DNA from 3 places in the Agrobacterium sp. 5Ca50 genome. Region 3 is predicted to be linked to each of the others. Evidence: riboswitches for the same ligand, from Rfam matches in the RefSeq annotation. Region 3 holds a riboswitch; each other region holds the start of a gene.
What was found. Region 3 has a riboswitch for cobalamin ahead of ACZ5FM_RS21320 (ABC transporter substrate-binding protein). Riboswitches for the same ligand answer to the same signal wherever they lie in the genome.
Positions count from the first base shown of each region.

Region 1: linked by a shared signal. The riboswitch ahead of ACZ5FM_RS03100 (CbtB domain-containing protein) and the one ahead of ACZ5FM_RS21320 (ABC transporter substrate-binding protein) in region 3 are both predicted to bind cobalamin.
Region 2: linked by a shared signal. The riboswitch ahead of ACZ5FM_RS07230 ((2Fe-2S) ferredoxin domain-containing protein) and the one ahead of ACZ5FM_RS21320 (ABC transporter substrate-binding protein) in region 3 are both predicted to bind cobalamin.

Region 1 covers NZ_AP026438.1:641,950-649,696, reverse strand. The annotation lists gene ACZ5FM_RS03115 (type 1 glutamine amidotransferase family protein) at 1-124, shown strand, start outside; gene ACZ5FM_RS03110 (hypothetical protein) at 131-457, opposite strand; gene ACZ5FM_RS03105 (CbtA family protein) at 454-1,179, opposite strand; gene ACZ5FM_RS03100 (CbtB domain-containing protein) at 1,191-1,373, opposite strand; cobalamin riboswitch at 1,546-1,802, opposite strand; gene ACZ5FM_RS03095 (methyl-accepting chemotaxis protein) at 1,974-3,740, shown strand; gene ACZ5FM_RS03090 (bifunctional diguanylate cyclase/phosphodiesterase) at 3,855-6,647, opposite strand; gene ACZ5FM_RS03085 (hypothetical protein) at 6,874-7,155, shown strand; gene ACZ5FM_RS03080 (c-type cytochrome) at 7,257-7,747, opposite strand, start outside.
Region 2 covers NZ_AP026438.1:1,488,829-1,496,575, forward strand. The annotation lists gene ACZ5FM_RS07200 (nucleotidyltransferase domain-containing protein) at 1-746, opposite strand, end outside; gene ACZ5FM_RS07205 (RrF2 family transcriptional regulator) at 746-1,165, opposite strand; gene ACZ5FM_RS07210 (alpha/beta fold hydrolase) at 1,360-2,337, shown strand; gene ACZ5FM_RS07215 (DMT family transporter) at 2,371-3,300, opposite strand; gene ACZ5FM_RS07220 (helix-turn-helix domain-containing protein) at 3,326-3,883, shown strand; gene ACZ5FM_RS07225 (GNAT family N-acetyltransferase) at 3,936-4,565, shown strand; cobalamin riboswitch at 4,755-4,946, shown strand; gene ACZ5FM_RS07230 ((2Fe-2S) ferredoxin domain-containing protein) at 5,041-5,865, shown strand; gene ACZ5FM_RS07235 (ABC transporter substrate-binding protein) at 5,880-7,376, shown strand; gene ACZ5FM_RS07240 (ABC transporter permease) at 7,379-7,747, shown strand, end outside.
Region 3 covers NZ_AP026439.1:830,705-838,451, reverse strand. The annotation lists gene ACZ5FM_RS21345 (cryptochrome/photolyase family protein) at 1-504, shown strand, start outside; gene ACZ5FM_RS21340 (NAD(P)/FAD-dependent oxidoreductase) at 636-1,889, shown strand; gene ACZ5FM_RS21335 (class I SAM-dependent methyltransferase) at 1,893-2,666, opposite strand; gene ACZ5FM_RS21330 (ABC transporter ATP-binding protein) at 2,669-3,433, opposite strand; gene ACZ5FM_RS21325 (FecCD family ABC transporter permease) at 3,430-4,461, opposite strand; gene ACZ5FM_RS21320 (ABC transporter substrate-binding protein) at 4,467-5,486, opposite strand; cobalamin riboswitch at 5,669-5,906, opposite strand; gene ACZ5FM_RS21315 (methyl-accepting chemotaxis protein) at 6,014-7,747, opposite strand, start outside.

The sequences.
Region 1 (7,747 bases), on a different replicon from region 3:
AGGCGTTATCACGGCAGCGGGAACCGCGCCGGTCAGTTTTACCACCGAGATCCTCAAGGCGCTTGACCTGTGGGGACCGGAAGCAGAATCAGAAATCAAGGCGTTTGCTGCCGAGCACCGCTGAGATAACTCAGCTGGCAACATCGCGGTCGAGAACCCGGCAAACACGCTGTGGACCCGACGCGATATCGTTACCCAATGCGCGACGAATATCCCGACTGTTCAGATGAAGGCTTTTATCCGCCGCCAGATTTTGTCGCTTGATCTTGTCGAGGGCGGCGGCTTCAAACGCAGCCTGATGCTCGGCAAAACAGGCAAGGCAGGCCTCGCTATCCGGTGATGCACCAAGCAATGCCTTGAAAGCAAGGCGGTGCACGGCGCAAGGCCCGCCATGCCCGGTAACAGAAAAGCGCAGCGCATCAAGCGCCACGCTCCATTCGGCAGAACCGGTGTTCACTTGGCCGCTTCAAAGCGCTTGAGGAGCGTGCCGCTCAAGGCACCTAGCAACACCCAGAAAACAAAGCTGGTGAGTGTGGCAAGGATGATGAAACGACGCTCCAGTGGCAGTGGTGCCAAAGCATGTTCGCCTTCCGGCGGCAACGGCGCACCAATGACATGCGGCGCAGCGATCAGCACGATGGCGAGAACCGCAGCCCATGGCTCACGACGGAAAGCCAAAAGCGCTAAACCACCTGCTGTTGCTACCGCAGTGCCAATCCACCAGGCCTGACGCGCGGCCAGTTCACCAGCCGGGCTTCCCGGCAATTCAGGCGGCAGACCGACCATCGGTGCCAGAGCCACGGCCGCAAAGCCGCCAAGCCCCCAGAACAGACCTTCACGCCAGCCAATATTGCTGCCCCGCAGTGAGATGAGGCCGGTCAGAACCAGTGCATAACCGATTGCCGTCAGAATATTGGCAGCAGCCGTGTAGGCATTCCGCTCAAAACCATCCGCCGGTCCCCAGGCTTCTTCGTCATGAGCGTGGCCAGCAGACGCAGCCGCTTCACCGGTTGCCGGTGCTGCGTCATGATTATGCCCGGCCTCACCGCCAGCCGATTCGAATGTCTCGGCATGCAGGATCAACGGTGTGGTGCCGACATATTGCATGAGGCTGACGGCAAGTCCGCAGATCAGCCCCACCAAAACGGATGTAAAAACGATATTACGAAAAGACGACATGCCGCTCTCCCTCAGTGGCAGGGAAAGGCGTTGACATGGCGCGTATCATGCGCGGCATTATGCACGGCCTCGATATGCGAAAAGCCGACAAAACCGATGATGAACAGGCCGCAGAACACGGCCAGAAGCGACTGGACTGCGCTGGCAGATTTGACAGATACCGCCTGCGTGGCGGCGTTGTTTTGGACAGACATGGTGAACCCTCTCGCTCAATGCATACGCAGTCTCAAAAACGGAACCGGCAGCGTATGCAATGGACACGCGGATCCGCAATCGACATCCGTCACCACGGGGAAGCACACGAAGAAAGAGGAAACCGCCGAAGCATTTCCGCAAAACCGCGCAAATTCCGGACACCCCGCCGGCATGGACACTCTCGCGATGGCAGGTCTCCTGGCTCACGGGTCGTAACCTGAAAACACCTTCCCGGTCTGTCTGTTTTTTCGCATCGATAGTGCAAAATCACTATGATTTCATATCGATGCGCCAGACCAGTGGCTCTTTGTTTTCAGGCTCTCCGTTCACAGTTGCGGGGGCAGCCACGAATGAGGACAATTCCCTATCGTGTTCCCTTTTCATCCCGCCGGAAAACCCGGCAAGGAACCATCACATCTTTGTTATCCGGCGCGGCACGGTTTGAGTCAATGGGCGACGTTTCAATCGGGCAATCAGTGTCGCTGCGTGACAAGGTGATTGTACCGTTAGAGCTGAAAATGCGGAAATCTAATCAAAGTTTTAACTAAAATTTGCCAGTGAATAGTTATAGACATTAACCAAGTTTGACAGGTGGAGTTATGGGGTTTGATCGCATTTTCAGCACGGAAGCCGCGGCTATCCTGTCTGCATTCAGCCGATCGCAGGCCATCATATCTTTTACACCCGACGGCATGGTGCTCGACGCCAACGAAAATTTCTGCGCGACGCTCGGTTACCGACTCGATGAGATCAAAGGCCGTCATCACAGAATGTTCATGCGCGCAGAAGACGCTGCCGCAGCAGACTACACGACGTTCTGGAAGGGCCTCGCTTCCGGCCAGTATGAGCAACGCCAGTTCCGCCGCCTGACGAAGAGCGGTGAAGAAATCTGGATCCAGGCCAGCTATAACCCGATTATCCGCGGCGGCAAGGTAGTCAAGGTGGTGAAGATCGCCACCGACATTACTGCCGCCAAGCAGGAGAGCGTGGAAAGCAAGGGCAAGATTTCCGCGCTGTCGCGCGCACAGGCCGTCATCGAGTTCAAGCCGGATGGCACGATCCTGACCGCCAATGAAAACTTCTGCTCGGCGCTGGGTTACAGCCTCCAAGAGATCAAGGGACGCCACCACAAGATGTTCTGTGAGGCCGACTATGTTGCCTCCAATGAATATGCCGGGTTCTGGCCACGTCTGGCTGCCGGTGAATTTTATGCCGACGAGTTCAAGCGCATTACCAAGGATGGCAGTGCCATCTTCATTCAGGCGACCTACAACCCAATCCTCAATGATGAAGGCAAGGTCATCAAGGTTGTGAAGTTTGCCACCGACGTCTCTGGTCGCGTACGGGCACTTCAGGAAGTGGGCGCTGGTCTCGAACGTCTGGCGGAATGCAATATTCGTCTGACAATCGACGACCCCTTCGTTCCTGAATTCGACCACCTGCGACACGACTTCAACCAGTCGCTGGCAAAGTTCCAGGAAACCCTTGAGCAGGTGCTGACCGAAACGGCCATGCTGTCCAGTAAAAGCGGCGAGATGCGCGCCAGTGCGAGTGGCATTGCCACCCGCTCCGAGCAGCAGGCGGCTGCTCTCGAGGAAACTTCCGCAGCCCTTGAGCAGATTACCGAAACGGTTCGCGAATCCACGGGCCGCACAGCCGAGGCCCGCAAGCTGGTTCAGGACGCGCGCATTGCAGCTGTCGATTCCGTGCAGGTAGTTGATGCAACGGTTGATGCCATGGCGCGCATTGAAACCGCATCACGCGAGATTTCCAAGATCATTGGCGTCATCGATGAAATCGCCTTCCAGACCAATTTGCTTGCCCTCAACGCCGGTGTTGAGGCTGCCCGCGCCGGTGAAGCAGGCAAAGGTTTTGCGGTCGTCGCGCAGGAGGTGCGTGAGCTTGCCCAGCGTTCAGCCTCCGCCGCCAAGGAAATATCCGGCCTGATCAAGAACTCGACCAATGAGGTCAATGAAGGCGTCAGACTGGTTGGCAAGACAGGTGATGCACTCAAGAACATTCAGGGCTTTGTGCAAAGCATCGAAAGCAATGTCGAGGCCATCGCGATTGGCTCCTCTGAACAATCCACGAAGCTGTCAGAGATCAATTCGGCAATCGGCTCACTCGATCAGATGACCCAGCAGAATGCAGCGATGGTCAGCAGCATGAGCGCCATTTCCGAAGCATTGGCCGAAGGTGCAGGTGAACTTGAACATCTCGTCAAGCGCTTCAAGCTTAACCGCCGCAAATGGCAGCGTGAGCCGGGCTCGGATGCGTCCAAGCTTGGACCCGAAGATCGCGGTTACGGGAAAAACACCATCTACCAGCCAAAGTCCGCCACCAAGGGACTGGCCAAGGCGTCGTAACAACAAAGGCAAGGATTGCTCCTTGCCTTTGTTCATCCGTCCGTACATCATTGATATTGCGGAATTTTGGACTGCCCGTTTCTCACGAGACGGGCAGTCGTTTTTGGTATCAACTCACACAGCTTTGCCGATACCAAAAAGAAGAGGCGTGGAAGCAGACAGCTGTTCGCGTGTTGCGGGGCGACCGAATAGGAAGCCTTGAACTTCGTCGCATCCTTCCGACAAAAGCACCTGCAACTGTTCGCGAGTCTCGACACCTTCAGCCAGCACCGCCACATCGAGGCTTTTGCCGAGTGCAACAATCGCCCGGACGAAAGCCTTGGACTGTCGGCTTTCCAGTTCATGTACGAAGCTCTTGTCGAGCTTGATCTTGTCGAACGGGAAGGAACGCAGTGTTTCAAGCGACGAATAACCGGTGCCGAAGTCATCAATCGCAATGGTTACGCCCATCGCCTTGATCTGGCGCAGGATATGCAGTGCGCGCGCCTTGTCGCCAATGATGGCGCTTTCGGTGACTTCAAGCTCAAGACGCGCAGCAGGCAGGCCAGTGTCCAGCAGGATTTCCCGGACCTTCTCGACCAGTATGACATTGTTCAATTGCAATGGGGACAGATTGACCGCAATCTTATGCGGGATGTCCCAATCTGCGGCCTCACGGCAGGCTTGTTGCAGCACCCATTCGCCAATCGCCGAGATCGCACCACATTCTTCTGCAATCGGAATGAAATCGACTGGTGAAACGAGACCTCTTTCCGGATGCAGCCAGCGCAGTAGCACTTCGTAGCCGGTGACCTCATCGGTCTTTACCGAACGCTGCACCTGATAGGTCAAGTAGAACTGCTTCTGCTCAAGTGCAGTCCAGATATCGCGGCCCATGGCCCGCCGTTCCCTGGCCGCTTCGTCCATCGCGGCTTCATAGAAGCTGATCTTCTGTTCGATGCTGGCCTTGGAACGGTACATAGCCATATCGGCATTTCTGAGCAACTTTTCCCGATCAGTAGCATCCTGCGGATAAATCGCCACGCCAAGGCTGGCACCCGGCATAATCTCGGTGTGAGAGAGTTCGATTTTGGTGGTCAGCAAGCGGTTCATGCGGCGGATGAATTCATCCAGCTCTGTCTGATCGTTGAAGCTTTTTATGGCAACAAATTCATCGCCACCCAGGCGGCCAACCGTTTCGCCAGTTAGCAGTCGTTCGCCCAGGCGCTTTGCCAATGTCACCAGAACGCTGTCACCTGCGGCGTGGCCGAGCGTGTCATTGACCTCTTTGAAATTATCGAGATCGACTGCGATAACGGCGACCTTTGAAGTCAGTGTATCGGCGTCTCGAATAGCGGCATCCAGCGTTTCGACAAATTGGCGGCGGTTTGGCAGACCGGTTAGGACGTCATGGCGAGCAAGATGGGCAATGCGGTTTTCAGATTTAACGCGTTCGGTAATATCCTCGACGGTTGTCACCCATGCACCTTGCACCGCCGGGCGATGAATGACACGCACAGTGCGTTCGTTCTGGATCGTGCGAATGGTCTCGCCACCTTCCGGCGCGCGGATCAGGTCGATATGGCCGTGATAAAAATCAGAGGCGTCGATCTTGCTGCCGGCATCATGGCCATAGGGCAGTTCGCAGATTTCCCGGAAGGTCTTGCCCACCAGATCCGCGTCATCAGGAATACCAACGATTTCATTGAGGCGTGTATTCTGCAGAACCAGCCGTTCGTCCTTGTCGAACAACATGATGCCATTGGCCATGTTGTCCAGAGCAAGCGCCAGATTGTCAGAAGCCTCCTGAATGCGGTTGGCAGCACGTTTCTGCTCGGTGCAATCCCGCGTGATCTTTGCGTACCCGGCCAAGGTGCCGTCATCAGCATAGATTGCATCAATTGCCACAGCCGCCCAGAAGGACGAACCGTCCTTGCGATAGCGCAGGCCCTCGGATTCAAATTTGCCTTTCGTCCGGGCTGTCTCAAGCGCCTTTTCAGGCAGTCCTGCGGCCCTGTCTTCCTGTGAATAGAATTTTGAAAAATGCTGACCGACAATTTCGTCTGCCGTGTAACCCTTGGCGCGCTCGGCACCGACGTTCCAGTTGCTGACCCGTCCCTCAGTATCCAGCATATAGATTGCGTAGTCGGTAACGCCCTGTACGAGGCGTCGGAAATTGGTTTCACCAGCTACCGTTGCCATTTCTGCCCGCATGGCAAACATTGCTGCCGTCAGCCCGGAAAACAGGAAGGACAGTGTCACGCAGGTGATGATGAGAACCATCACGCCCGCAGAGATGACGTTGCTGGCTGGCGCGGAGTAATCCGGCACAACAGTGATCGCGCCCATGGCGGTGAAGTGCATGCCAACGATTGCCAGCGTCAAAAGTGCGGCAGGCAGAATGACAGGTGAACCGCTGGTCCTTTCAGCGCGACGTACCGCGAATGCTGGCACAGATAGCGCAACGGCCAAAATGGAAGCCGCAATGACCAGGGAACGATCCCAGACAATGGTGCCAGGCAGTTCAATTGCTGTCATGCCGATGAAGTGCATGCTGGTGACGCCGATGCCAAACAACACACCTGCAGCAACAGTACCGTGCCGACCGGTATCGTAGGTCGCACAGGCCGCAGCCGCCACGGTCGTTCCGATGGCAACCGCCAGCGAAATCAGCGTTCCATTAATTTCATAACCGAACACAAAACCGGGATCATAGGCAAGCATTGCCACGAAATGGGTGGTCCAGATGCCAAACCCGCTTGCCCCGCCGGTCGCAGCAATCCAGATCACACGAGGTAAGCCACTGCTTTTTACAGCGCGCCGCAGCAGCAACATCGCTACCGTCGCGGAAAGAAGGCACAATATTCCCGCAAGCACTACCAGTCGCATATCGTGCTCATACACCAAGCACGTCAGTATCGAATTCATTTCATACCCCGAATATGCAGAGACGTCACATGCCTGAAATAAGCAATGGTAGCGCCCGTCTAGGCCGGGCATTACTGAGGGCGACAGCTTACGAGATGATTAATTCCGCAGGGTTCTCAAAGGCTTGGTTAACGAAGTCGATCCATCCTCAACGCTGCATCATCAACCACTAAAGGTTTGCACGTTAAGAGCGTTTTTTGTGATTTTTAGTTGTTGAGGAAAACAAATGCACCAGTGGATAGTGGCCGTACTCGTAGTGAGCATGGTGTGTGGTTACACAACATATTTCTACGCCCGCAAGATCGCCAGAGAAGATGGGCTGGATGACCAGAAGCCAACATGGTTCGGCGGATGGAGGAATGTTTCGAAGATCAATACTATCCTGAAACAACGCGCACAGAAAGGCGACCGATTGGCCGCGCGAATACGAATGCTGCATATCGTGAGTAACGCGTCCATACCGCTTTTCATCATCGGCATGGCTGTTCGAAATGTCTGGATGCGCTGACATTACCTGCCGTCAACCTACGTTGGCAGCCGCTTAGAACCGACTGTTGACGACGGTGCTTTTGCCACACCATTCGTCCACATCAGTTTTCAGACTGGATATTACCGTGCCGGGATGGCCTTCAGGTAGGCGGCAATCGCATCACGGTCTTCGGCTGTCAGTCGCGCCATGTTTTGCTGCACCTTCACCATTGAGCCACCAACACTGTCGAACTCTGGCGTGAAGCCGGTTTCCAGATAGCTTGCGATATCTGCATCAGCCCAGTTTTCCATATCACTGGAACCAGGGGTGATATTGGGAATGCTGCCCTCGCCTTCCGGATTGGGACCACCGGCCAGCCACTTGTCTTTGAGGAATCCACCCAACAGGTTGCGTGGTGTATGACATTCACCACAATGGCCCGGCCCCTCGACCAGGTACTGGCCGCGCACCAGTGCGGCATCGGCGTTTGCCAGCTCGACGCGTGCCGCACCTTCGTCAAAATACAGGAACTTCCAGCCACCCAGAGCAAGCCGGATGTTGAACGGGAATGGCAAGTCATGGTTCGGTGCGACTTGATCGCTGGCAGGCAATGTCTTCATATAGGCAAATA
Region 2 (7,747 bases), on a different replicon from region 3:
GCCATCCAGTCGACAAATGACTGCAACCGCACGGTAAAGGCTGCAGGTTCATCCTGTGGTGTCAAAGCCTGCGTCAGAAAATAATCGATATCGTCACGCCTGAACGGAAAACGGTCGCGCAAGCGGTTGGCATGGGCATCCAGCGTATCCGGCCAGTCGATATCCTCATGATGCCGCAAGACATTGGTGGAGCGGATCAGTTTGCGTGATGCCTCACGCATCAGTCGGTCAGCCGTACTGTGTGAGATGTTTCCGCTCAGTGATGTACGGTAGTGTCCGAGAACTCTCTCGAAGTCTCCATTCACCGCCAGCGCCAATTGCCGCGACGGGCGAAACAACCCGATACCAAGCGCCAGATCTTCCCCTAGGAGACAGCGGCAGTGGTGTCGCAGCCAATATTTCCAGGCTAGGCCGGCCTCTGGCGGCAAGACCTCACTTAGCAGGCCGATGTCGAAGTCGATCTTGCTCACCACCGGATAGGCGGTCTCTGCCTCACGGCGTATCTGTTCAAGGTCTGTCGCCTCATCGGAGGTGGGTGCGGCGTGCAGGATGATGGAGAGATCAAGATCAGAGCGCCCGGCAACGGCTTGGCCCGTGGCAACACTGCCATAGACATAGACGCTGTGAACGCAAGGAACGTTTGTCGGCGCAAGTTGCTGGCAAATATGGTCGAGCAGCGGGCGAAATGCCTCCTGAAAGGGTGGCGTGACAATGGTCTGGATAAACCCGTTCTGATCCACACCCATCACGTCACATCCAGCGCCGCGCTGCCAATCTGCGCAAGGGTGGTTGCGGCATAGGCCTCCACCAGCCGTGCCTCGGCGGCCGCATGCGCCGCCTCGATCACTCGGTTGGAGGCGCGCTCCACCGGGCAGGACGGGTGGTCTTCAGAGGTTGGTGCGGTCAAAATGCTGCCGGCGGTCAGCGCACGTTGCACGTCCAGCACGGTAATCTCGTCCAGCGGTCTGGTCAGTTTCCAGCCGCCGCCACGGCCACCTTCAGACTCCACAATGCCATGTTCGCGCAGCGCCCCCAGCGTGCGGCGCACCACCACCGGGTTGGTGTTCAGCATCTGGCCAATCCGCTCGGAGGTTTCCCGGCCACCCAGCAACCCCATGTGAACCAGCACGTGCAACATTCTGGCAAGCCGACCGTCGGTTCTCATGAATGGCCTTTTCTGAAACAATAAAAGTTACGGTATATTGACATCCGACCTAACGTGTAACATTTATTGTTACGCGATGAAAGGATGTGTGCATGTGCCGTCGCCACTTTCTGCTGAAGGCGATAGCGCTGTTCACCACCGTTTCCGCACCCCATGCCCAGCCGCTTTTGCGGCAAGCCGCCGAGGAGTAGCCGATGATCGAAAAAACCATAAACACCCGCACCATCAACATCAGCGTGCTTGAAGCAGGCGAAGGCCCGCTGGTTATTTTGTGCCATGGTTTTCCCGAGACAAAACGTGCCTGGCGGCATCAGGTTACGGCACTGGCGCAGGCCGGTTACCGCGTCGTGGCACCAGATCTGCGCGGTTATGGCAAAACCGATGCGCCAGCGCGTGACGACCAATATAGCGTGGTGCATGCGGTAGGTGATCTGGTGGCACTGCTGGATGCGCTGGGCGAACAGCAGGCTGTAATGGTCGGCCATGATTGGGGTGCAACCATCGCCTGGCAGGCCGCACTGATGCGGCCGGACCGTTTTCGCGCCGTGGCGGCACTCAGCGTTCCCTTCATGGGCCAACCGCCCGTGCCGCCATCACAGATTTTTCCGCAAAATGATCAGGCGCAGTTTTACACCCTGTATTTTCAGGAGCCGCAAGGCGCGGAGGTCGAGTTTAACCGTGACGTGGCGCTGACCCTGCGCAAGCTTCTGTTTGCCGCAAGCGGTGAGGCGGGGCCGCGCAAGGCAGGGGATGCGACACCCAACCCCTTTGGTATGGTGGACCGTAAAACCGGACTTCTGCCCAGCCTGCCAGACCCGAAGACTCTGCCGTCCTGGCTGCCGCAGGACGAGTTTGATCAGCTGGTTCACGCGTTTGAGAAAAGCGGCTTTACCGGTGGCCTCAATTATTACCGCAATCTCGACCGCAACTGGGAACTACAACAGGCAAACATCGGCCAGATGGTCAGCGTGCCGGCGATGTTCATGATTGGCGAACGGGATACCGGCCTCAGCATTCCCGGCATGGATCAGATCATTTCCGCCATGCCCTCTCAGGTGCCGGGTCTGCGCGGCAGCCATGTGCTTGGTGGTGCCGGTCACTGGCTGCAACAGGAAAGGCCCGAAGAGGTATCGGGCCTGTTATTGGACTTTCTCAACACACTGGAAAACTGAGGTTTTTCACGCTCCCGACGTCATCCACCTTGCTTATGGCGTCTGCCTGACGCCATCATCGTCAGGCAGCGGCCTGTCGTCCTGTTGTTTTTCAGCGGCCTTCAATTCGCTGACGATAACACCGGCGACGATAAACAATGCGCCCAGCAGCGCCAGCGGCGGCAGCCGGTCGCCAGCCATGCGGCCAATAATGCCGCCCCACACCGGTTCCCCGGCATAGATGATGGCGGCGCGAGAGGCCGACACGGTTTTCTGCGCCCAGTTCATGGTGAACTGGATCAGCGCGCTGGCCACCGCCAGTCCGAGGGCCGCCGTCAGCCATACCCATGAAAAGTCGGGAATGCCTTCGCCAAACAGCGGCATGGCAAGGAAGGAAAGGGCGCTTGCCACAAAACACTGCACCACGGAAATACGGCCGCTATCCACCACCATCGCAAAACGGCTCATCAGCAGTATCTCGACGGCAATGGCAAAGGCACTCAGCAAGGTGGCAATTTCACCAGCCCCAAGCCCGACATGCAGCGCATCCGGCCCGGCAATCATCACCAACCCGGCAAAGGCCAGCGCCACGCCAACAAGCGTGGTGGTTTTCGGCGGCCGTTTCAACACCAGCCATTGCAGCAGCGGCACCAGCGGCACGTAAAGCGCCGTCAAAAAGGCCGATGTGCTGCTGTTGACCGTCTGCAAACCAAAGGTCTGCAGGGAAAACACGATGAATATCGACGTGCCGATAACCGCACCGCCACGCAGTTCAGTCAGGGTCAGATGCCGCATGCGCTTGCGGAAAATGACCAGACAAATGGCAGCAGCCCCGAGAAACCGCAGTCCGACAAAAAACAACGGCCCGGTATGGCTCATGGCAGTGTGAATGATCAGGAAGGTCGCGCCCCAGACCACGGTAATGGCAATCAGCGCCAGTTCCTGGCGGGAAAAAACCAGCTTGTATTTCGAAAGTGTGTGCATAATAATACGCAATATGAGCAATATAATGCACAGTCAAGATGACCCATCCGATGTTCTCGCCCATGTGGCCGCCAATCTTCGCCGTTACCGTGCTGATGCGGGCATGAGCCAGGAAGCCTTGGCCCAGGCCTCCGGCCTCAGCCGTCGCATGATCAGCAATCTCGAAAGTGGCGATACCAATATCAGCCTCAGCAAGCTGGCCTCGCTGTCGCGTGCGCTGGGTGTCGGTTTTGCGGCCATGGTGGCAAATCCCGCCGCCAGCACCACCAAGGTCGAGGAAATTGCCTGGCGCGGCGCAACGCGCAAAAGTTTTGCCGTGCTGTTGGGCACGGCGCCAGCCCGCAGCCTTGCCGAATTGTGGTCGTGGTCGATCGATGTTGGCGATACCTATCAGGCAGAGCCGGACCCGGTTGGCTGGTATGAAATGATATCCGTGTCGGCCGGTCGCCTGCGCATCAACAAACAGGATGGTTCCGTGGTGGTCAAAGCCGGGGACTTCACCATTTTCGACAGCGCCCAGCCATATTCCTATGAAAATATCGGCGATGAGGTGCTGCATTTTACCCGCGTGGTGGTTTGCTAAACGCAAGCCCAAACACCCCAATTCCTGCCTTCCGCATATATCGAGCATGATCATGAGCACCACAAAGACCTTCACGCCATCAGGTTATTCGCACGTCCAGCCGGGACATGTTGCCAGTGTCGTCACCTGTCTGGAAATGACCGAAAATCCGCAAGCGGCAGAACCGTCCTTTGTCGGTGACATCCGCCTGGACCGTATGGAAAAGCCAGATCTGGAGGCGTATCGCACGCTTTACCGAAAGATCGGTGCAGAATGGCTGTGGTTTTCGCGCCTCATCATCAGCGATGAAAAACTGGCCTCGATCATTGGCCATGAGGATGTGGAGCTCTACGTGCTGCGCGATGGCCAGCAGGATATCGGCCTGATGGAACTTGATTTCCGTGAGCCGAATGAATGTGAGCTGGTGTTTCTGGGCCTGACCGAGGAAGTAACCGGCAAGGGGCTTGGCCGCGCGCTGATGAATGCGACGCTGAAACGTGCCTGGCAGAGAGACATCAAACGCCTGCACCTGCACACCTGCACGCTGGACCATCCCTCGGCACTCGGCTTTTACCTGCGCTCCGGTTTCCGGCCCTATGCTTTTCAGGTGGAAACGCAGGCCGATCCGCGCCTGACTGGCCACCTGCCACTGACGGCCGCACCGCATGTACCGCTGATCCAGCCGCAACAGAAAGAAGCCTAACACCAGTCACCCAACCTTGCCCTTGTCACACGCTTGCCAGGGGCAGGGGCTTGCTGTGCATTCACCACCCAATGCCCTTGCCATTATAATCGATCACGTTATGTAATAACGTAACTTATGTTATCTGTCGGTCCATCCACTGCCCGTACCAAAGCGCGGCTTGGTAACATTGACAGTGATATCTGAACGTGTAGCTTGTCTGGGTCATGGTTCTTCCACCTCTGGGTGGAAGCTAAGAGGGAATTCGGTGCAAAACCGAAGCTGTCCCGCAACTGTAAGCGGTTAGCCGTTTGTCCAACATGTCACTGGCAGAAATGCCGGGAAGACGGACAACGGCATTGACCCGCAAGCCAGGAGACCTGCCTGACGAGATACGATTCCGTGGTCGGGGTGTGCCACAGGAATGAGTGTGTGCGCGGCCTTCCTGCCAGACATGCCTTCATTTTTGCTGCCTCCTGTATTTGAGATTTTGGCAGTGAATGAAGACGTAAAACACCTGAAAACCCCACCCATGCGCCCGTCACGGCGCGCCATTCTTCTCATTGCAAAGTCTGCCTTTGCCGCATCTCCACATCTGGAAATGCAGCGCCTTGCCGAAAAACTGGCTGACCATATTGCGCTGTCACGCCCCGGAGACATCGTGCAATTTGCCTTTACGGAGCAGGGCACGCCCTCGCTGCGCGACGGGCTGTTTTCCCTGCTGGAACAGCAGCTTGACCATATCACCATTCTGCCGCTGGTTCTGCCGGTCGAGCCGAGTTTCCGCAACTGGTTGGTCAAGTCGCTGAAGCGCTGGCGTGCGTCAGCCACCCAGCCATGGCCGGAAATTTCCATCACCGGCGATATTGCCTCTGCGGGCCTGATGCTGCCGCTGATGAGCGAGCTTCTGGAACAGGCGCAGGCGCTGGAAACCACGTCCGGCAAGGCGGTCGCGCAGGAAGGGTCGCTGGTGCCAGCACAGAAATACCGCGTTCTCGTCTGTTCCGGCGGTGCCTGTAACAGCGCAGGCGCCGAGACAATCTGGAACCACCTTCGCAACCAGCAGGAACGTTTGAAACTGCGCGTCACCGGTGCTGGCACCATGACGGCCAAATCCAGCTGCCTTGGCCCGTGCAATCTGGCGCCGGTGCTGCAGGTGTTTCCCGATGGCACCTATTACGGCGGCGTTACCGAACAGGCGGTCGATGACATCATTGCAGGCCATCTGCTCGGCAGCCCTGAACTTGGCAACCATGTGGTCGAAACCCACGCCTACCATCCCACAGGCCGCAAGCAGCGGCTGCGTATTCCCCAAAACTGATCCGAGGAGATAAAATGTCACCCAAATTCCTGTCGCGTCTTGGCGCGACCTGGCTTGCCACCGCCGTCATGTCCACGGCGGCTGCCGGTTTTGCCGCAGAGCCGCTACGCGTTGGCGCAACCTACATCACCTCGGGCACCGATCCGGCCAAGGGTTCCAACGGTTGGGCCCTGACCAGCCACGGCGTTGGCGAAAACCTGTTTACCGTTGACCGTGATGGCAAGCTGGTGCCGGAACTGGCTGACAAGGCAGAGCGCAATGATGAGCTGACCTGGACAATCACCCTGCAGCCGGGCCGCGCCTTTTCAGACGGTTCGCCCGTCACCGCCAAGGCTCTGGCCGCCGGATTTGACAATACATTCGCCAACAACAAGGCGGCGCTTGCCACCGGTGGCAAGCTGAGTTTTGCCGCGGTCGATGACCTGACACTCAAGGTCACGACGGAAAAGCCGGTTCCCTACATTCAGGCACTGTTTGCCGAATGGCCACTGGTCGCCTACACACCGGCACCCAATGGCGAGGCGCTGTTTACCGGCCCTTACAGCATTGCCGATTTCAAGACAGATGCATCGATCACCCTTGCACCCAACGCCCATTTTGTCGGTGCAGACAACCGTTCTCCGGTTGAGTTCCGCAAGTTTGGTGACGCGCAAAGCATGACACTGGCGCTGGAATCCGGCGAACTTGATCTGGCCTTCGGCCTGCCGTCAGAAGTCGTCAGCCGCCTGAAAACCAACCCGGACCTCACCATCAAGTCTTTCCCGGTCGGGTATCAATATCTGGCATTCCTCAACACCACCCGTCCGCTGCTGGCAGATGTCAAACTGCGCCAGGCGCTTGATCTGGCCTTTGATCGCACGGAACTGGCAGCCGCCATCAATGGCGGTGAACCGGCAACCGCCGCTTACGCCGCCTATTTTCCCTTTGCCGGAAAAAATCCCCGCGTGACAGATCTGGTTAAGGCAGCGGCGCTGCTGGAGGAGGCGGGCTGGACCAAGGGTTCCAACGGCACCCGTGAAAAGGACGGCAAGCCGCTGCGCCTGCTGGCCATTACCTATCCGCAGCGTCCTGACCTCGTAACCATGCTGCCGGTCGTTAAGGCGCAGCTGGCAAGGGTCGGCGTGGAGCTTGATACGCAGGTGGTCGAAAGCATCCAGCAGGTTGCTTCGGCAGGCGATTTCGATATTGCGCTCTGGGCACAACACACTGCACCAAGCGGTGACCCGGCCTTCTTCCTCAACTCGATGCTGCGCACCGGCGCCTCGCTCAATTACGCCAAATATGCCTCGCCGGAATTTGACGCCATTCTCGACCGCTTCGCGTCGGAAGGTGAGCCGGATGCCCGCGTCAGCATTGCACTGGATGCGCAGGACAAGCTGTTCGAGGACGTTCCGGCCTCGTTCCTTGTCTCGCCGGTCTGGTATGTCGGTGTGTCCAAGCGGCTGGAAAACTATCAGCCCTGGGGTTCGGACTACCACGTCCTGCGCGCCGATATTGGCGAAGCGAAATAGACATGAACCTGATCTGGCCCTGCATCAGATCAGCCATCGGGCTGGCGGCGATTTCCTTCGCCGCCTTCGCGATTATTTCGACAATGCCGTCTGACCCCGTGGCCATTGCCGTGCATGTCTGGAACCTGCCGGCAACAGAGGCAACATTCGCTGCCTTGCGGGCGGAATGGGGGCTGGATCAGCCAATTCCGCTGCGTTACCTGCACTGGCTGCAAGGGTTCGTAGTCGGCGACTGGGGCCGGTCCTTCCGCACCGGCGAGGCGGTGTTTGCTGAGTTTGCCGCGCGCCTGCCGGTCTCGCTGTTCATGGGCCTGTCGGGACTTTTTCTCGCCATGCTGCTGGCCGTGCCGCTTGGCTTTTTTGCTGCGCTC
Region 3 (7,747 bases):
CTCAGCGCCTGGACAAAAGGACAGACGGGCTTCCCAATCGTCGACGCGGGCATGCGGCAATTATGGGCAACCGGATGGATGCACAATCGCGTCCGCATGCTGGTTGCCTCCCTACTCACCAAAAACCTGCTCATCGATTGGCGACATGGTGAAGAGTGGTTCTGGGATACGCTGGTGGATGGCGACATTGCCAGTAATCCCGGCAGCTGGCAGTGGGTTGCCGGTTGTGGCATGGATGCTGCCCCTTACTTTCGCGTATTCAATCCCGTTGTCCAGGGCGAACGGTTCGATGCTGCGGGCGATTACGTCCGTGAATGGGTTCCTGAACTGGCCGACATGCCGAACAAATGGATACACAAACCGTTTGAAGCACCAGACACCGTACTGGAAAAAGCCGGTGTAGTACTGGGTAAAACCTATCCGAAACCTATTGTTGATTTGAAAAGCTCATCGCGTCGTGCACGCAACAGTAAAAAGGGCGAAGAAGACGATCTCTTCGCCTGACACTCAAGGCTTTGCGTCATCCAATCATAGAAGACGTTTTATGTCGACAGTATGTATTGCATCATGTTAGTGCTTGCCAAAAGCACTCCCTCCGTGGTTGGGAAGAGTGACAAAATCGGCGGGAGCGTTTTATGAGCGATCAGGAAAAACACGATGTGCTTGTGGTCGGCACAGGCATTATCGGAGTGATGTCGGCACTTTATCTGCAATCACAAGGTCGTTCTGTAACCCTTTTGGAACGTGGAGAAATTGCACGCGGCGCAAGCTCCGGAAATGCCGGCATTCTGGCGTTCCCCGAAATCATTCCCATTCCTGCGCCGGGTCTCATGAAAAAGGCGCCGCGTTGGCTTTTCGATCCGCTGGGCCCGTTAAGCGTTCCACCATCCTATGCCCTGAAGGTTGCTCCCTGGCTGTGGCGTTTCTGGCGCGCGAGCTCCGAATCCGCCTTCCGGCACGGCCTAAAAACCCAGATCTCGATGATGAAACTGTCTGCCGCGGAGATGGAAGTGATCCGCGCGATGCCCGAACTCTCCGGTTTCTTTACCAACACCGGAACGCTTGATCTTTACGACAGTGAAGCAAGCTTCAATGCCGCTGCTGCCGATTGGGCGGAAAAGGAAAAAGCCGGTTTTGTCTTCAACCGTGTTGGGCGCGCTGAGATCGACGAATTGCAGCCGGGTCTGGCACCACAATTCCAGCACGCCATGTTTACACCTGGCGGCCTGCAGGTCTCCGAGCCATACGAATTCACCAAGGCGATTGCTGAACTGGTCATCGCACGAGGCGGCAAGCTGATTGAGGGCGAAGCGCTACGTCTTGAGCCCCGTGGCGACGAGGCGCGCGTGACCTTGACGGGCGGCAAAACAGTCGACGCGGCAAAGGTGGTCGTCGCCGGTGGCGCATGGTCAAAGAACCTTGGTGCCAGCCTTGGCGAAAACCTGCCGCTTGAGACAGAACGTGGTTACAACACAACCCTGCCCGACCAGTCTTTCAAGTTGACCCGCCAGCTCTATTTCAATGACCACGCCTTTGTCGTGACGCCGCTCTCCACCGGTATTCGAGTGGGTGGTGCCGTCGAACTGGGCGGTCTGTCACTGCCGCCGAATTACCGACGCTCCGAAGCACTTTTGGGAAAAGCTGCAAAGTTTCTGCCCGGTCTGAAAACCGAAGGCGGCAAACAGTGGATGGGTTTCCGCCCATCCATGCCAGATTGCCTGCCGGTTATCGGCGCCTCCAAGGTAAGCCCCGCCATCATCTATGCCTTCGGGCACGGGCATCTTGGCCTGACGCAGTCGGCGGCAACGGGCAAACTCGTCAGCGATCTCGTTGCCGGACGAGACCCGTCAATTTCCATCGATCCATTCCGGGCCGGCCGCTTTGGTTAAACATCACGGCTTTGTCGCGGTCAGAATAAACCGTCGATAAAGCCGTGTTCTCAAACGATCACACAATTTCGCCTGCTTACGCTGCGCCACCGCAATCGGCTCATGCGAGTGCAGGCGAATATCTGAAAACCTGGCGCCCTTCAGCAGTGGAATGATGCGTTCAGGACGAAGCCCGTCCCCGAACGGCAGTTGCTCCATGATGTGTTTATGTTTGGCGCTTTGAGCACTGTCGTAATGTGGATCGGGCGGGGAAAACCGACCAAGAAGCGCAATCAGCTTTGACGCGATGCGACCAACCAGCGTCAATTGTGCCCAGTCCCCGTGAAAAACCAGCAAACGGCCACCGGACTTCAATACACGGTGCCATTCCTGAAACGCCTGTTCAGGCTGCGTCAACGTCCAGACCAGATGACGGCACACGATGGCATCATAGATGTCGTCAGGCTCCATCGTGTTTTCGGCATCAGCAAGCACAAAACGCAGACCAGGTTTTCCCACATGTTTGCGCCGCGCAACTGACAACATGGCCTCGGAGAAATCGAGGGCCGTCACGTCATGACCAATGTCGTGAATAAGCCGTGTCACCTCGCCCGTGCCGCAGGCCAGTTCCAGCACGGATAATGGATGTTCCCCCAGAGCGTCGCGCACTGGCTGCTGCCACGCGTCAAATTCCGGTCCGGGTGGAATGCGATGGCCAAATACCAGATCGAATGTTTCCGACCGTTTCGACCAGTAATCCCTGATATCGTCCTTGAGATGGAAGTTGTCGATGCTCATGATCAAGCCGTCTTATACTGGATATGGCAACGGCCATGGTAAGATGATCGCTCGATACGCGCACTAACTCCAAAAACGTCACGAATGAGCGTTTCCGTCAGCACCTCTTCTGGCGGCCCGAAAGCCACGATCTCCCCTGCATGCATGACCGCAAGATTATCGCAGAACATCGCTGCAAGATTGAGATCATGCAAGGCGACGATACACGTTACTGGCAACCGGGACACCAGCGCCAGAATGTCCAGCTGGTGCTGAATATCGAGGTGGTTGGTTGGTTCATCCAACAGAAGCTGTGACGGCGTTTGCGCCAATGCCCGGGCAATATGAACCCGCTGCTTTTCACCACCAGACAGCGTATGCCAAAGCCTAGACGCTTTATCCAGCATGCCGACATGTCTCAGCGCATCCTGTACGGCGGCCTCATCTTCCGATCTCCACATTGAAATCGGGCTGCGATGCGGTGTTCGTCCAAGCTTGACGACATCGATCACATGGACCTGGATTTCCGTCGTTGCCTGTTGTTCGACAAAGGCCGTACTTTTGGCAATCTGGGCCTGAGAAAGGGTCGCTATGTCCTCGCCGCCAAGCGTAATTACGCCGCTCTGGACTTTGCGGATACGGCAGATGAGCCGCAGCAAACTGGATTTTCCCGAACCATTTGGCCCAAGCAGGCCAAGCGTCGTGCCGGGTGCAGCGTCGAGAGTTACTCCATTGACAATAAGACTGCCGCCTGAGGCCCAGTGAACTTTTTCCAGCGAAATACTCATGCGGCCCTCCGTGCCCGGTAGAGAATAAAGGCAAAAGCGGGCGCGCCAAACAATGCCGTTACCACGCCGATGGGCAGGATTTGCTGTGGGATGATGATACGTGACACGATATCGGCTGCCACCATGAATATGGCACCGATCATCGCAGACACAGGCAAAAGACGCTGATGTCCGGAGCCAGCAATGAACCGTGCGGCATGGGGAATGACCAACCCGACAAATCCGATACAGCCAACGATGCTGACGACGGTTGCCGTCATCAATGCCGTCACGCCAAGCAGAGTTATGCGTACACGACGAACGGGAATACCAAGTCCGGCGGCGGTATCTGTACCGAACATGAAAGCATCCAATGCCCGGGCATGGGCCGCACAAAACACAAAACCCAACAATGCAACGGGTGCAGCGAGATAAACGTCCGGCCAGCGCACACCGGACAGGCTACCGAGCAACCAGAACATCACACCACGCGCCTGTTCTGCATTTGCAGATGTGGTGACGATATAGGATGTCAGCGCATTAAAGAGCTGCGAACCGGCCACGCCGGCAAGAATGATACGGTCGCTGCTGCCACCAGCGCCGGCCGCAAGCAGTGACACGAGAAGAAACGCTACGACGGCGCCCAGAAATGCGCCCGTAGACAGTGTCAAAACACCGTAACCGATGCCCAGAACCATAATACAAACGGCACCGGTTGAGGCACCTGCGGAAATGCCCAGCACGAAAGGTTCAGCAAGAGGGTTGCGCAGCAATGCTTGCAGGATCACACCACAGAGCGCCAGCGCAGCCCCTGCACTTGCCGCAACCAAGGCGCGGCTCAGACGATAGTCCCAGATAACGCCTTCATGGATGCGGCTGATTTCAAACGGCATTCCAAAGGCGCGTTTCATAACGGCCTTAGCCGTCGTATCGAGCGGAATGGAAATTTCGCCGATCGACACGGCAAGACTTATCATGAAGCCGAGAAGCATCAGAAAAAAGACGGTGGCTGCCAAAGGCAGCCACCATGCTGAACGACGTGCAGACATTTCTGTCACTTGGAAATCCCGAGCGCCTGGATACCCTTTGCCAGGATTTCAATGCCATCAATCGTACGAATGGTCGGGTTCATGGACTGTGCATCCATCATGACGAAATGTTTGTTCTTAACGGCATCCATGTGGCTGGTGACCGGATCATTTTCCAGGAAGTCAATCTTGACCGCAGGATCATCGGCTGCATAACGGCGACGATCCATGGTAGCGATCACGACAACAGCAGGGTTGGATTCGGCAATGGTTTCCCACCCGACCAGCGGCCATTCTTCTTCCGTGCTCACGACATTTTTTGCACCAAGCGTTTTCAGAATATAGGCCGGAGCACTGTTTTTACCGGCAATATAGGCGTCGCCCTTCACTTCCTTGCTGGAGAACCAGAAAACAACAGGAAGATTGGCCGACGATGCGTTGCCGATCGACGCGACGGCTGCGGCCTCACGTGCCCTCAGATCGGCGACCAGTTTTTCGCCCCGTTCTTTGATATCGAAAATATCGGAGAGTTCGCTGATCTGCTGATAGATCAGATCCATCGTGAAAAGCTCTTTGCGTACGCCATCGCCACCATCGGCATTGATCTTGGCCACGCAGTCTGCAGGAGAAACATAGGTATTGATGCCAAGTGAACCGAATTGTTCGCGTTTGCCCACAGAACCCTGCGTGCCGACGTGCCATTCGAACTCCGCAGCAACCAGATCAGGCTCTTTGCCGACAACCGATTCAAAGCTGGGGTCATTGTCTGCAAGGCGCGGAATTTGCGCATTGACGCCTTCATATTCTTTCAAAACCGGCCCAACCCAAACAGCGGTACCGGCAATCTTGTCTGCCAAGCCAAGGGAAAACAGGATTTCGGTCATGCCCTGTCCGATCGAAACGATCTTTGCTGGTGCTTTTTCGAACGTAATCGACTGACCGCAATTGGTTACCGTCAACGGATATTGGGTCGCCGCATGGGCACTACCAGAGAACCCGGCAACTAAAACGGTTACAGCACTGAGAGTTTTTATGATGGCACGCATGGAAGCCTTCCGATTGGAAATATTTGAAATGCAGTTGAGATTACGGGAATGAATTGCCCGGTTTGTGCAGCGTTTAGAAAAACGACGCGCGGTTAACCCAACAATGCAATGAACGGAGGCAACAAATGCATATGTTATGTAATAACATGACTATTCCTTTCCGGACAACCCCGCCCGGTGCGTTGGATTAACAAATAACGGCAGGTCTCCTGGCTCACGAATTCACGCCGTTCATCTGCCTTCCCGTGCACTCAGCGGCACAGTGGCATGGTGTAAGAGCTACACCACAAGGATGAGCGGCAATCCGCTTACAGTTGCGGGGGCAGCCATGGCATTGTTTCTTCAACAGAAACGCACCATGTTCCCTATTAATCCCCTCCAGGTACAACCCTTTGGAGAACCGTCGGATGCCACTTATGGCCAAGGGGCAGACAAGGTCAAGGCTATTGCGACAGACCGAACAAAAGAAAACCGCCGCCCCAGAGATTGAGGCAACGGCATTTTTCATTCTCAAAAATCTTGGAGGCTCAGAATTCTGTCCAGTCCGCTTCCTTGGCTGTAGTCGCAGCGGCAGATGAACCGCCACCGAAGGCGCTCGCCAACTTATTGCCCAGTGCACGTGCTGGAGAAGCAATCGGCCTGGACTTTGTCGATGCTGCCACCGGTGCCGGTGCAGCAGGTCGCGAAACCGAAGCGGCGGCGCGAGGAGCAGCAGGCCTTGCGAAACCAGCCATACCGCCGGTGCCTGTCAGTCTGAACTGGCCGAGCAGCGAGTTGAGGGACGTGGCTTCCGTTGCAAGACCATGGCTTGCCGCCGTTGTTTCTTCGACCATGGCAGCGTTCTGTTGCGTGCCCTGATCCATGGTGTTGACGGCGGTGTTGATTTCCTGAAGACCAACCGACTGTTCGCGGGTTGCCTCAGCAATCGCGTGAACATGCTGGTTGATTTCCTGAACCTGAGAAACGATCGCGTCCAGCGCCTTGCCTGTCTGGTCGACAAGGTGAACCCCGGTTTCGACATGCGATGTCGAGGCAGTGATCAACGACTTGATTTCCTTTGCGGCATTCGCGGAACGCTGGGCAAGTTCACGAACTTCCTGCGCCACAACAGCAAAACCCTTACCAGCTTCACCGGCGCGCGCCGCTTCGACACCCGCGTTCAGAGCAAGCAGGTTGGTCTGGAAGGCGATGTCATCGATAACACCGATGATGTTACCGATTTCGCTGGAGGATTTTTCGATCTGCTCCATGGCGGTGACGGCTTCACGCACCACTTCACCAGACTTTTCTGCTTCCTGACGGGTACGGGAAACCAGGTGGCGTGCCTCTTCTGCGCGCTTGGCGGAATCTTTGACCGTCGTGGTGATTTCTTCCAGAGCGGCGGCTGTCTCTTCAACAGAAGCAGCCTGCTGCTCTGTGCGGCGGGAAAGGTCGTCAGCCGAGGAGCGGATTTCATTAGCACCAGCATCGATGGCGCGGGCATTTGTACCAACGCTCTGCATCGCCAGATCAAGCTTTTCTGCTGAATGGTTGAAGTTCTGACGCAGTGTGTCCAGTTGGCCGTTAAATGGATGTGCAATACGCGCAGCCAGATCGCCATCAGCCAGTTTGCCAAGCGCGGCACCCAGCGTATCGACGGCTTTCTGAATTTCTGCGGCTTCCAGGACCTTCTGCTGCTCGCGTTCAGCGCGCTCATTCTCGGTGCTGACGCGATCTTCATCAGCTTGACGGGACAGGCGACCACGTTCAATGGCGTTGTCGCGGAACACGGCCACGGCGGCCGCCATGTTGCCAATTTCGTCCTTGCGGTCCAGGCCGTCAATTTCAGACTTCACATCGCCACTGGCCAGTGTCTGCATGCGTTCGCGCAAACGAACCATCGGTGCAGTGATACCGGCGTGAGCGACGTAAATCGCAAAACAAACGGCCGCCACCAAGCCAACACACATAAAGATGAAGCTCTGTGTAATCGTCGAGCCGATCGATGCGGAAAGCGACTTGCTGCCATTGTCCAAAAGCTGCGACAGTGCGGTGTTGTTGGCACCGGCCTGATCCGAAACCTGCTTTAGCAGTGTTTCCAGCTTTGACTGCATGGCTGGCAGTTCTGCGCCATTGCCGCCGAAATGCAGCTGCAGCATTTTTTCATACATGGTCTGCAGTTCGTTGGTCGAAGCCAGCAACTTCTCGATATCGTCCTTGCGGCTCGGAACCGACGCCGGCACGGCGGCCAGACGGTCCTTGGCAAGCTTGAAGTTGGAGGC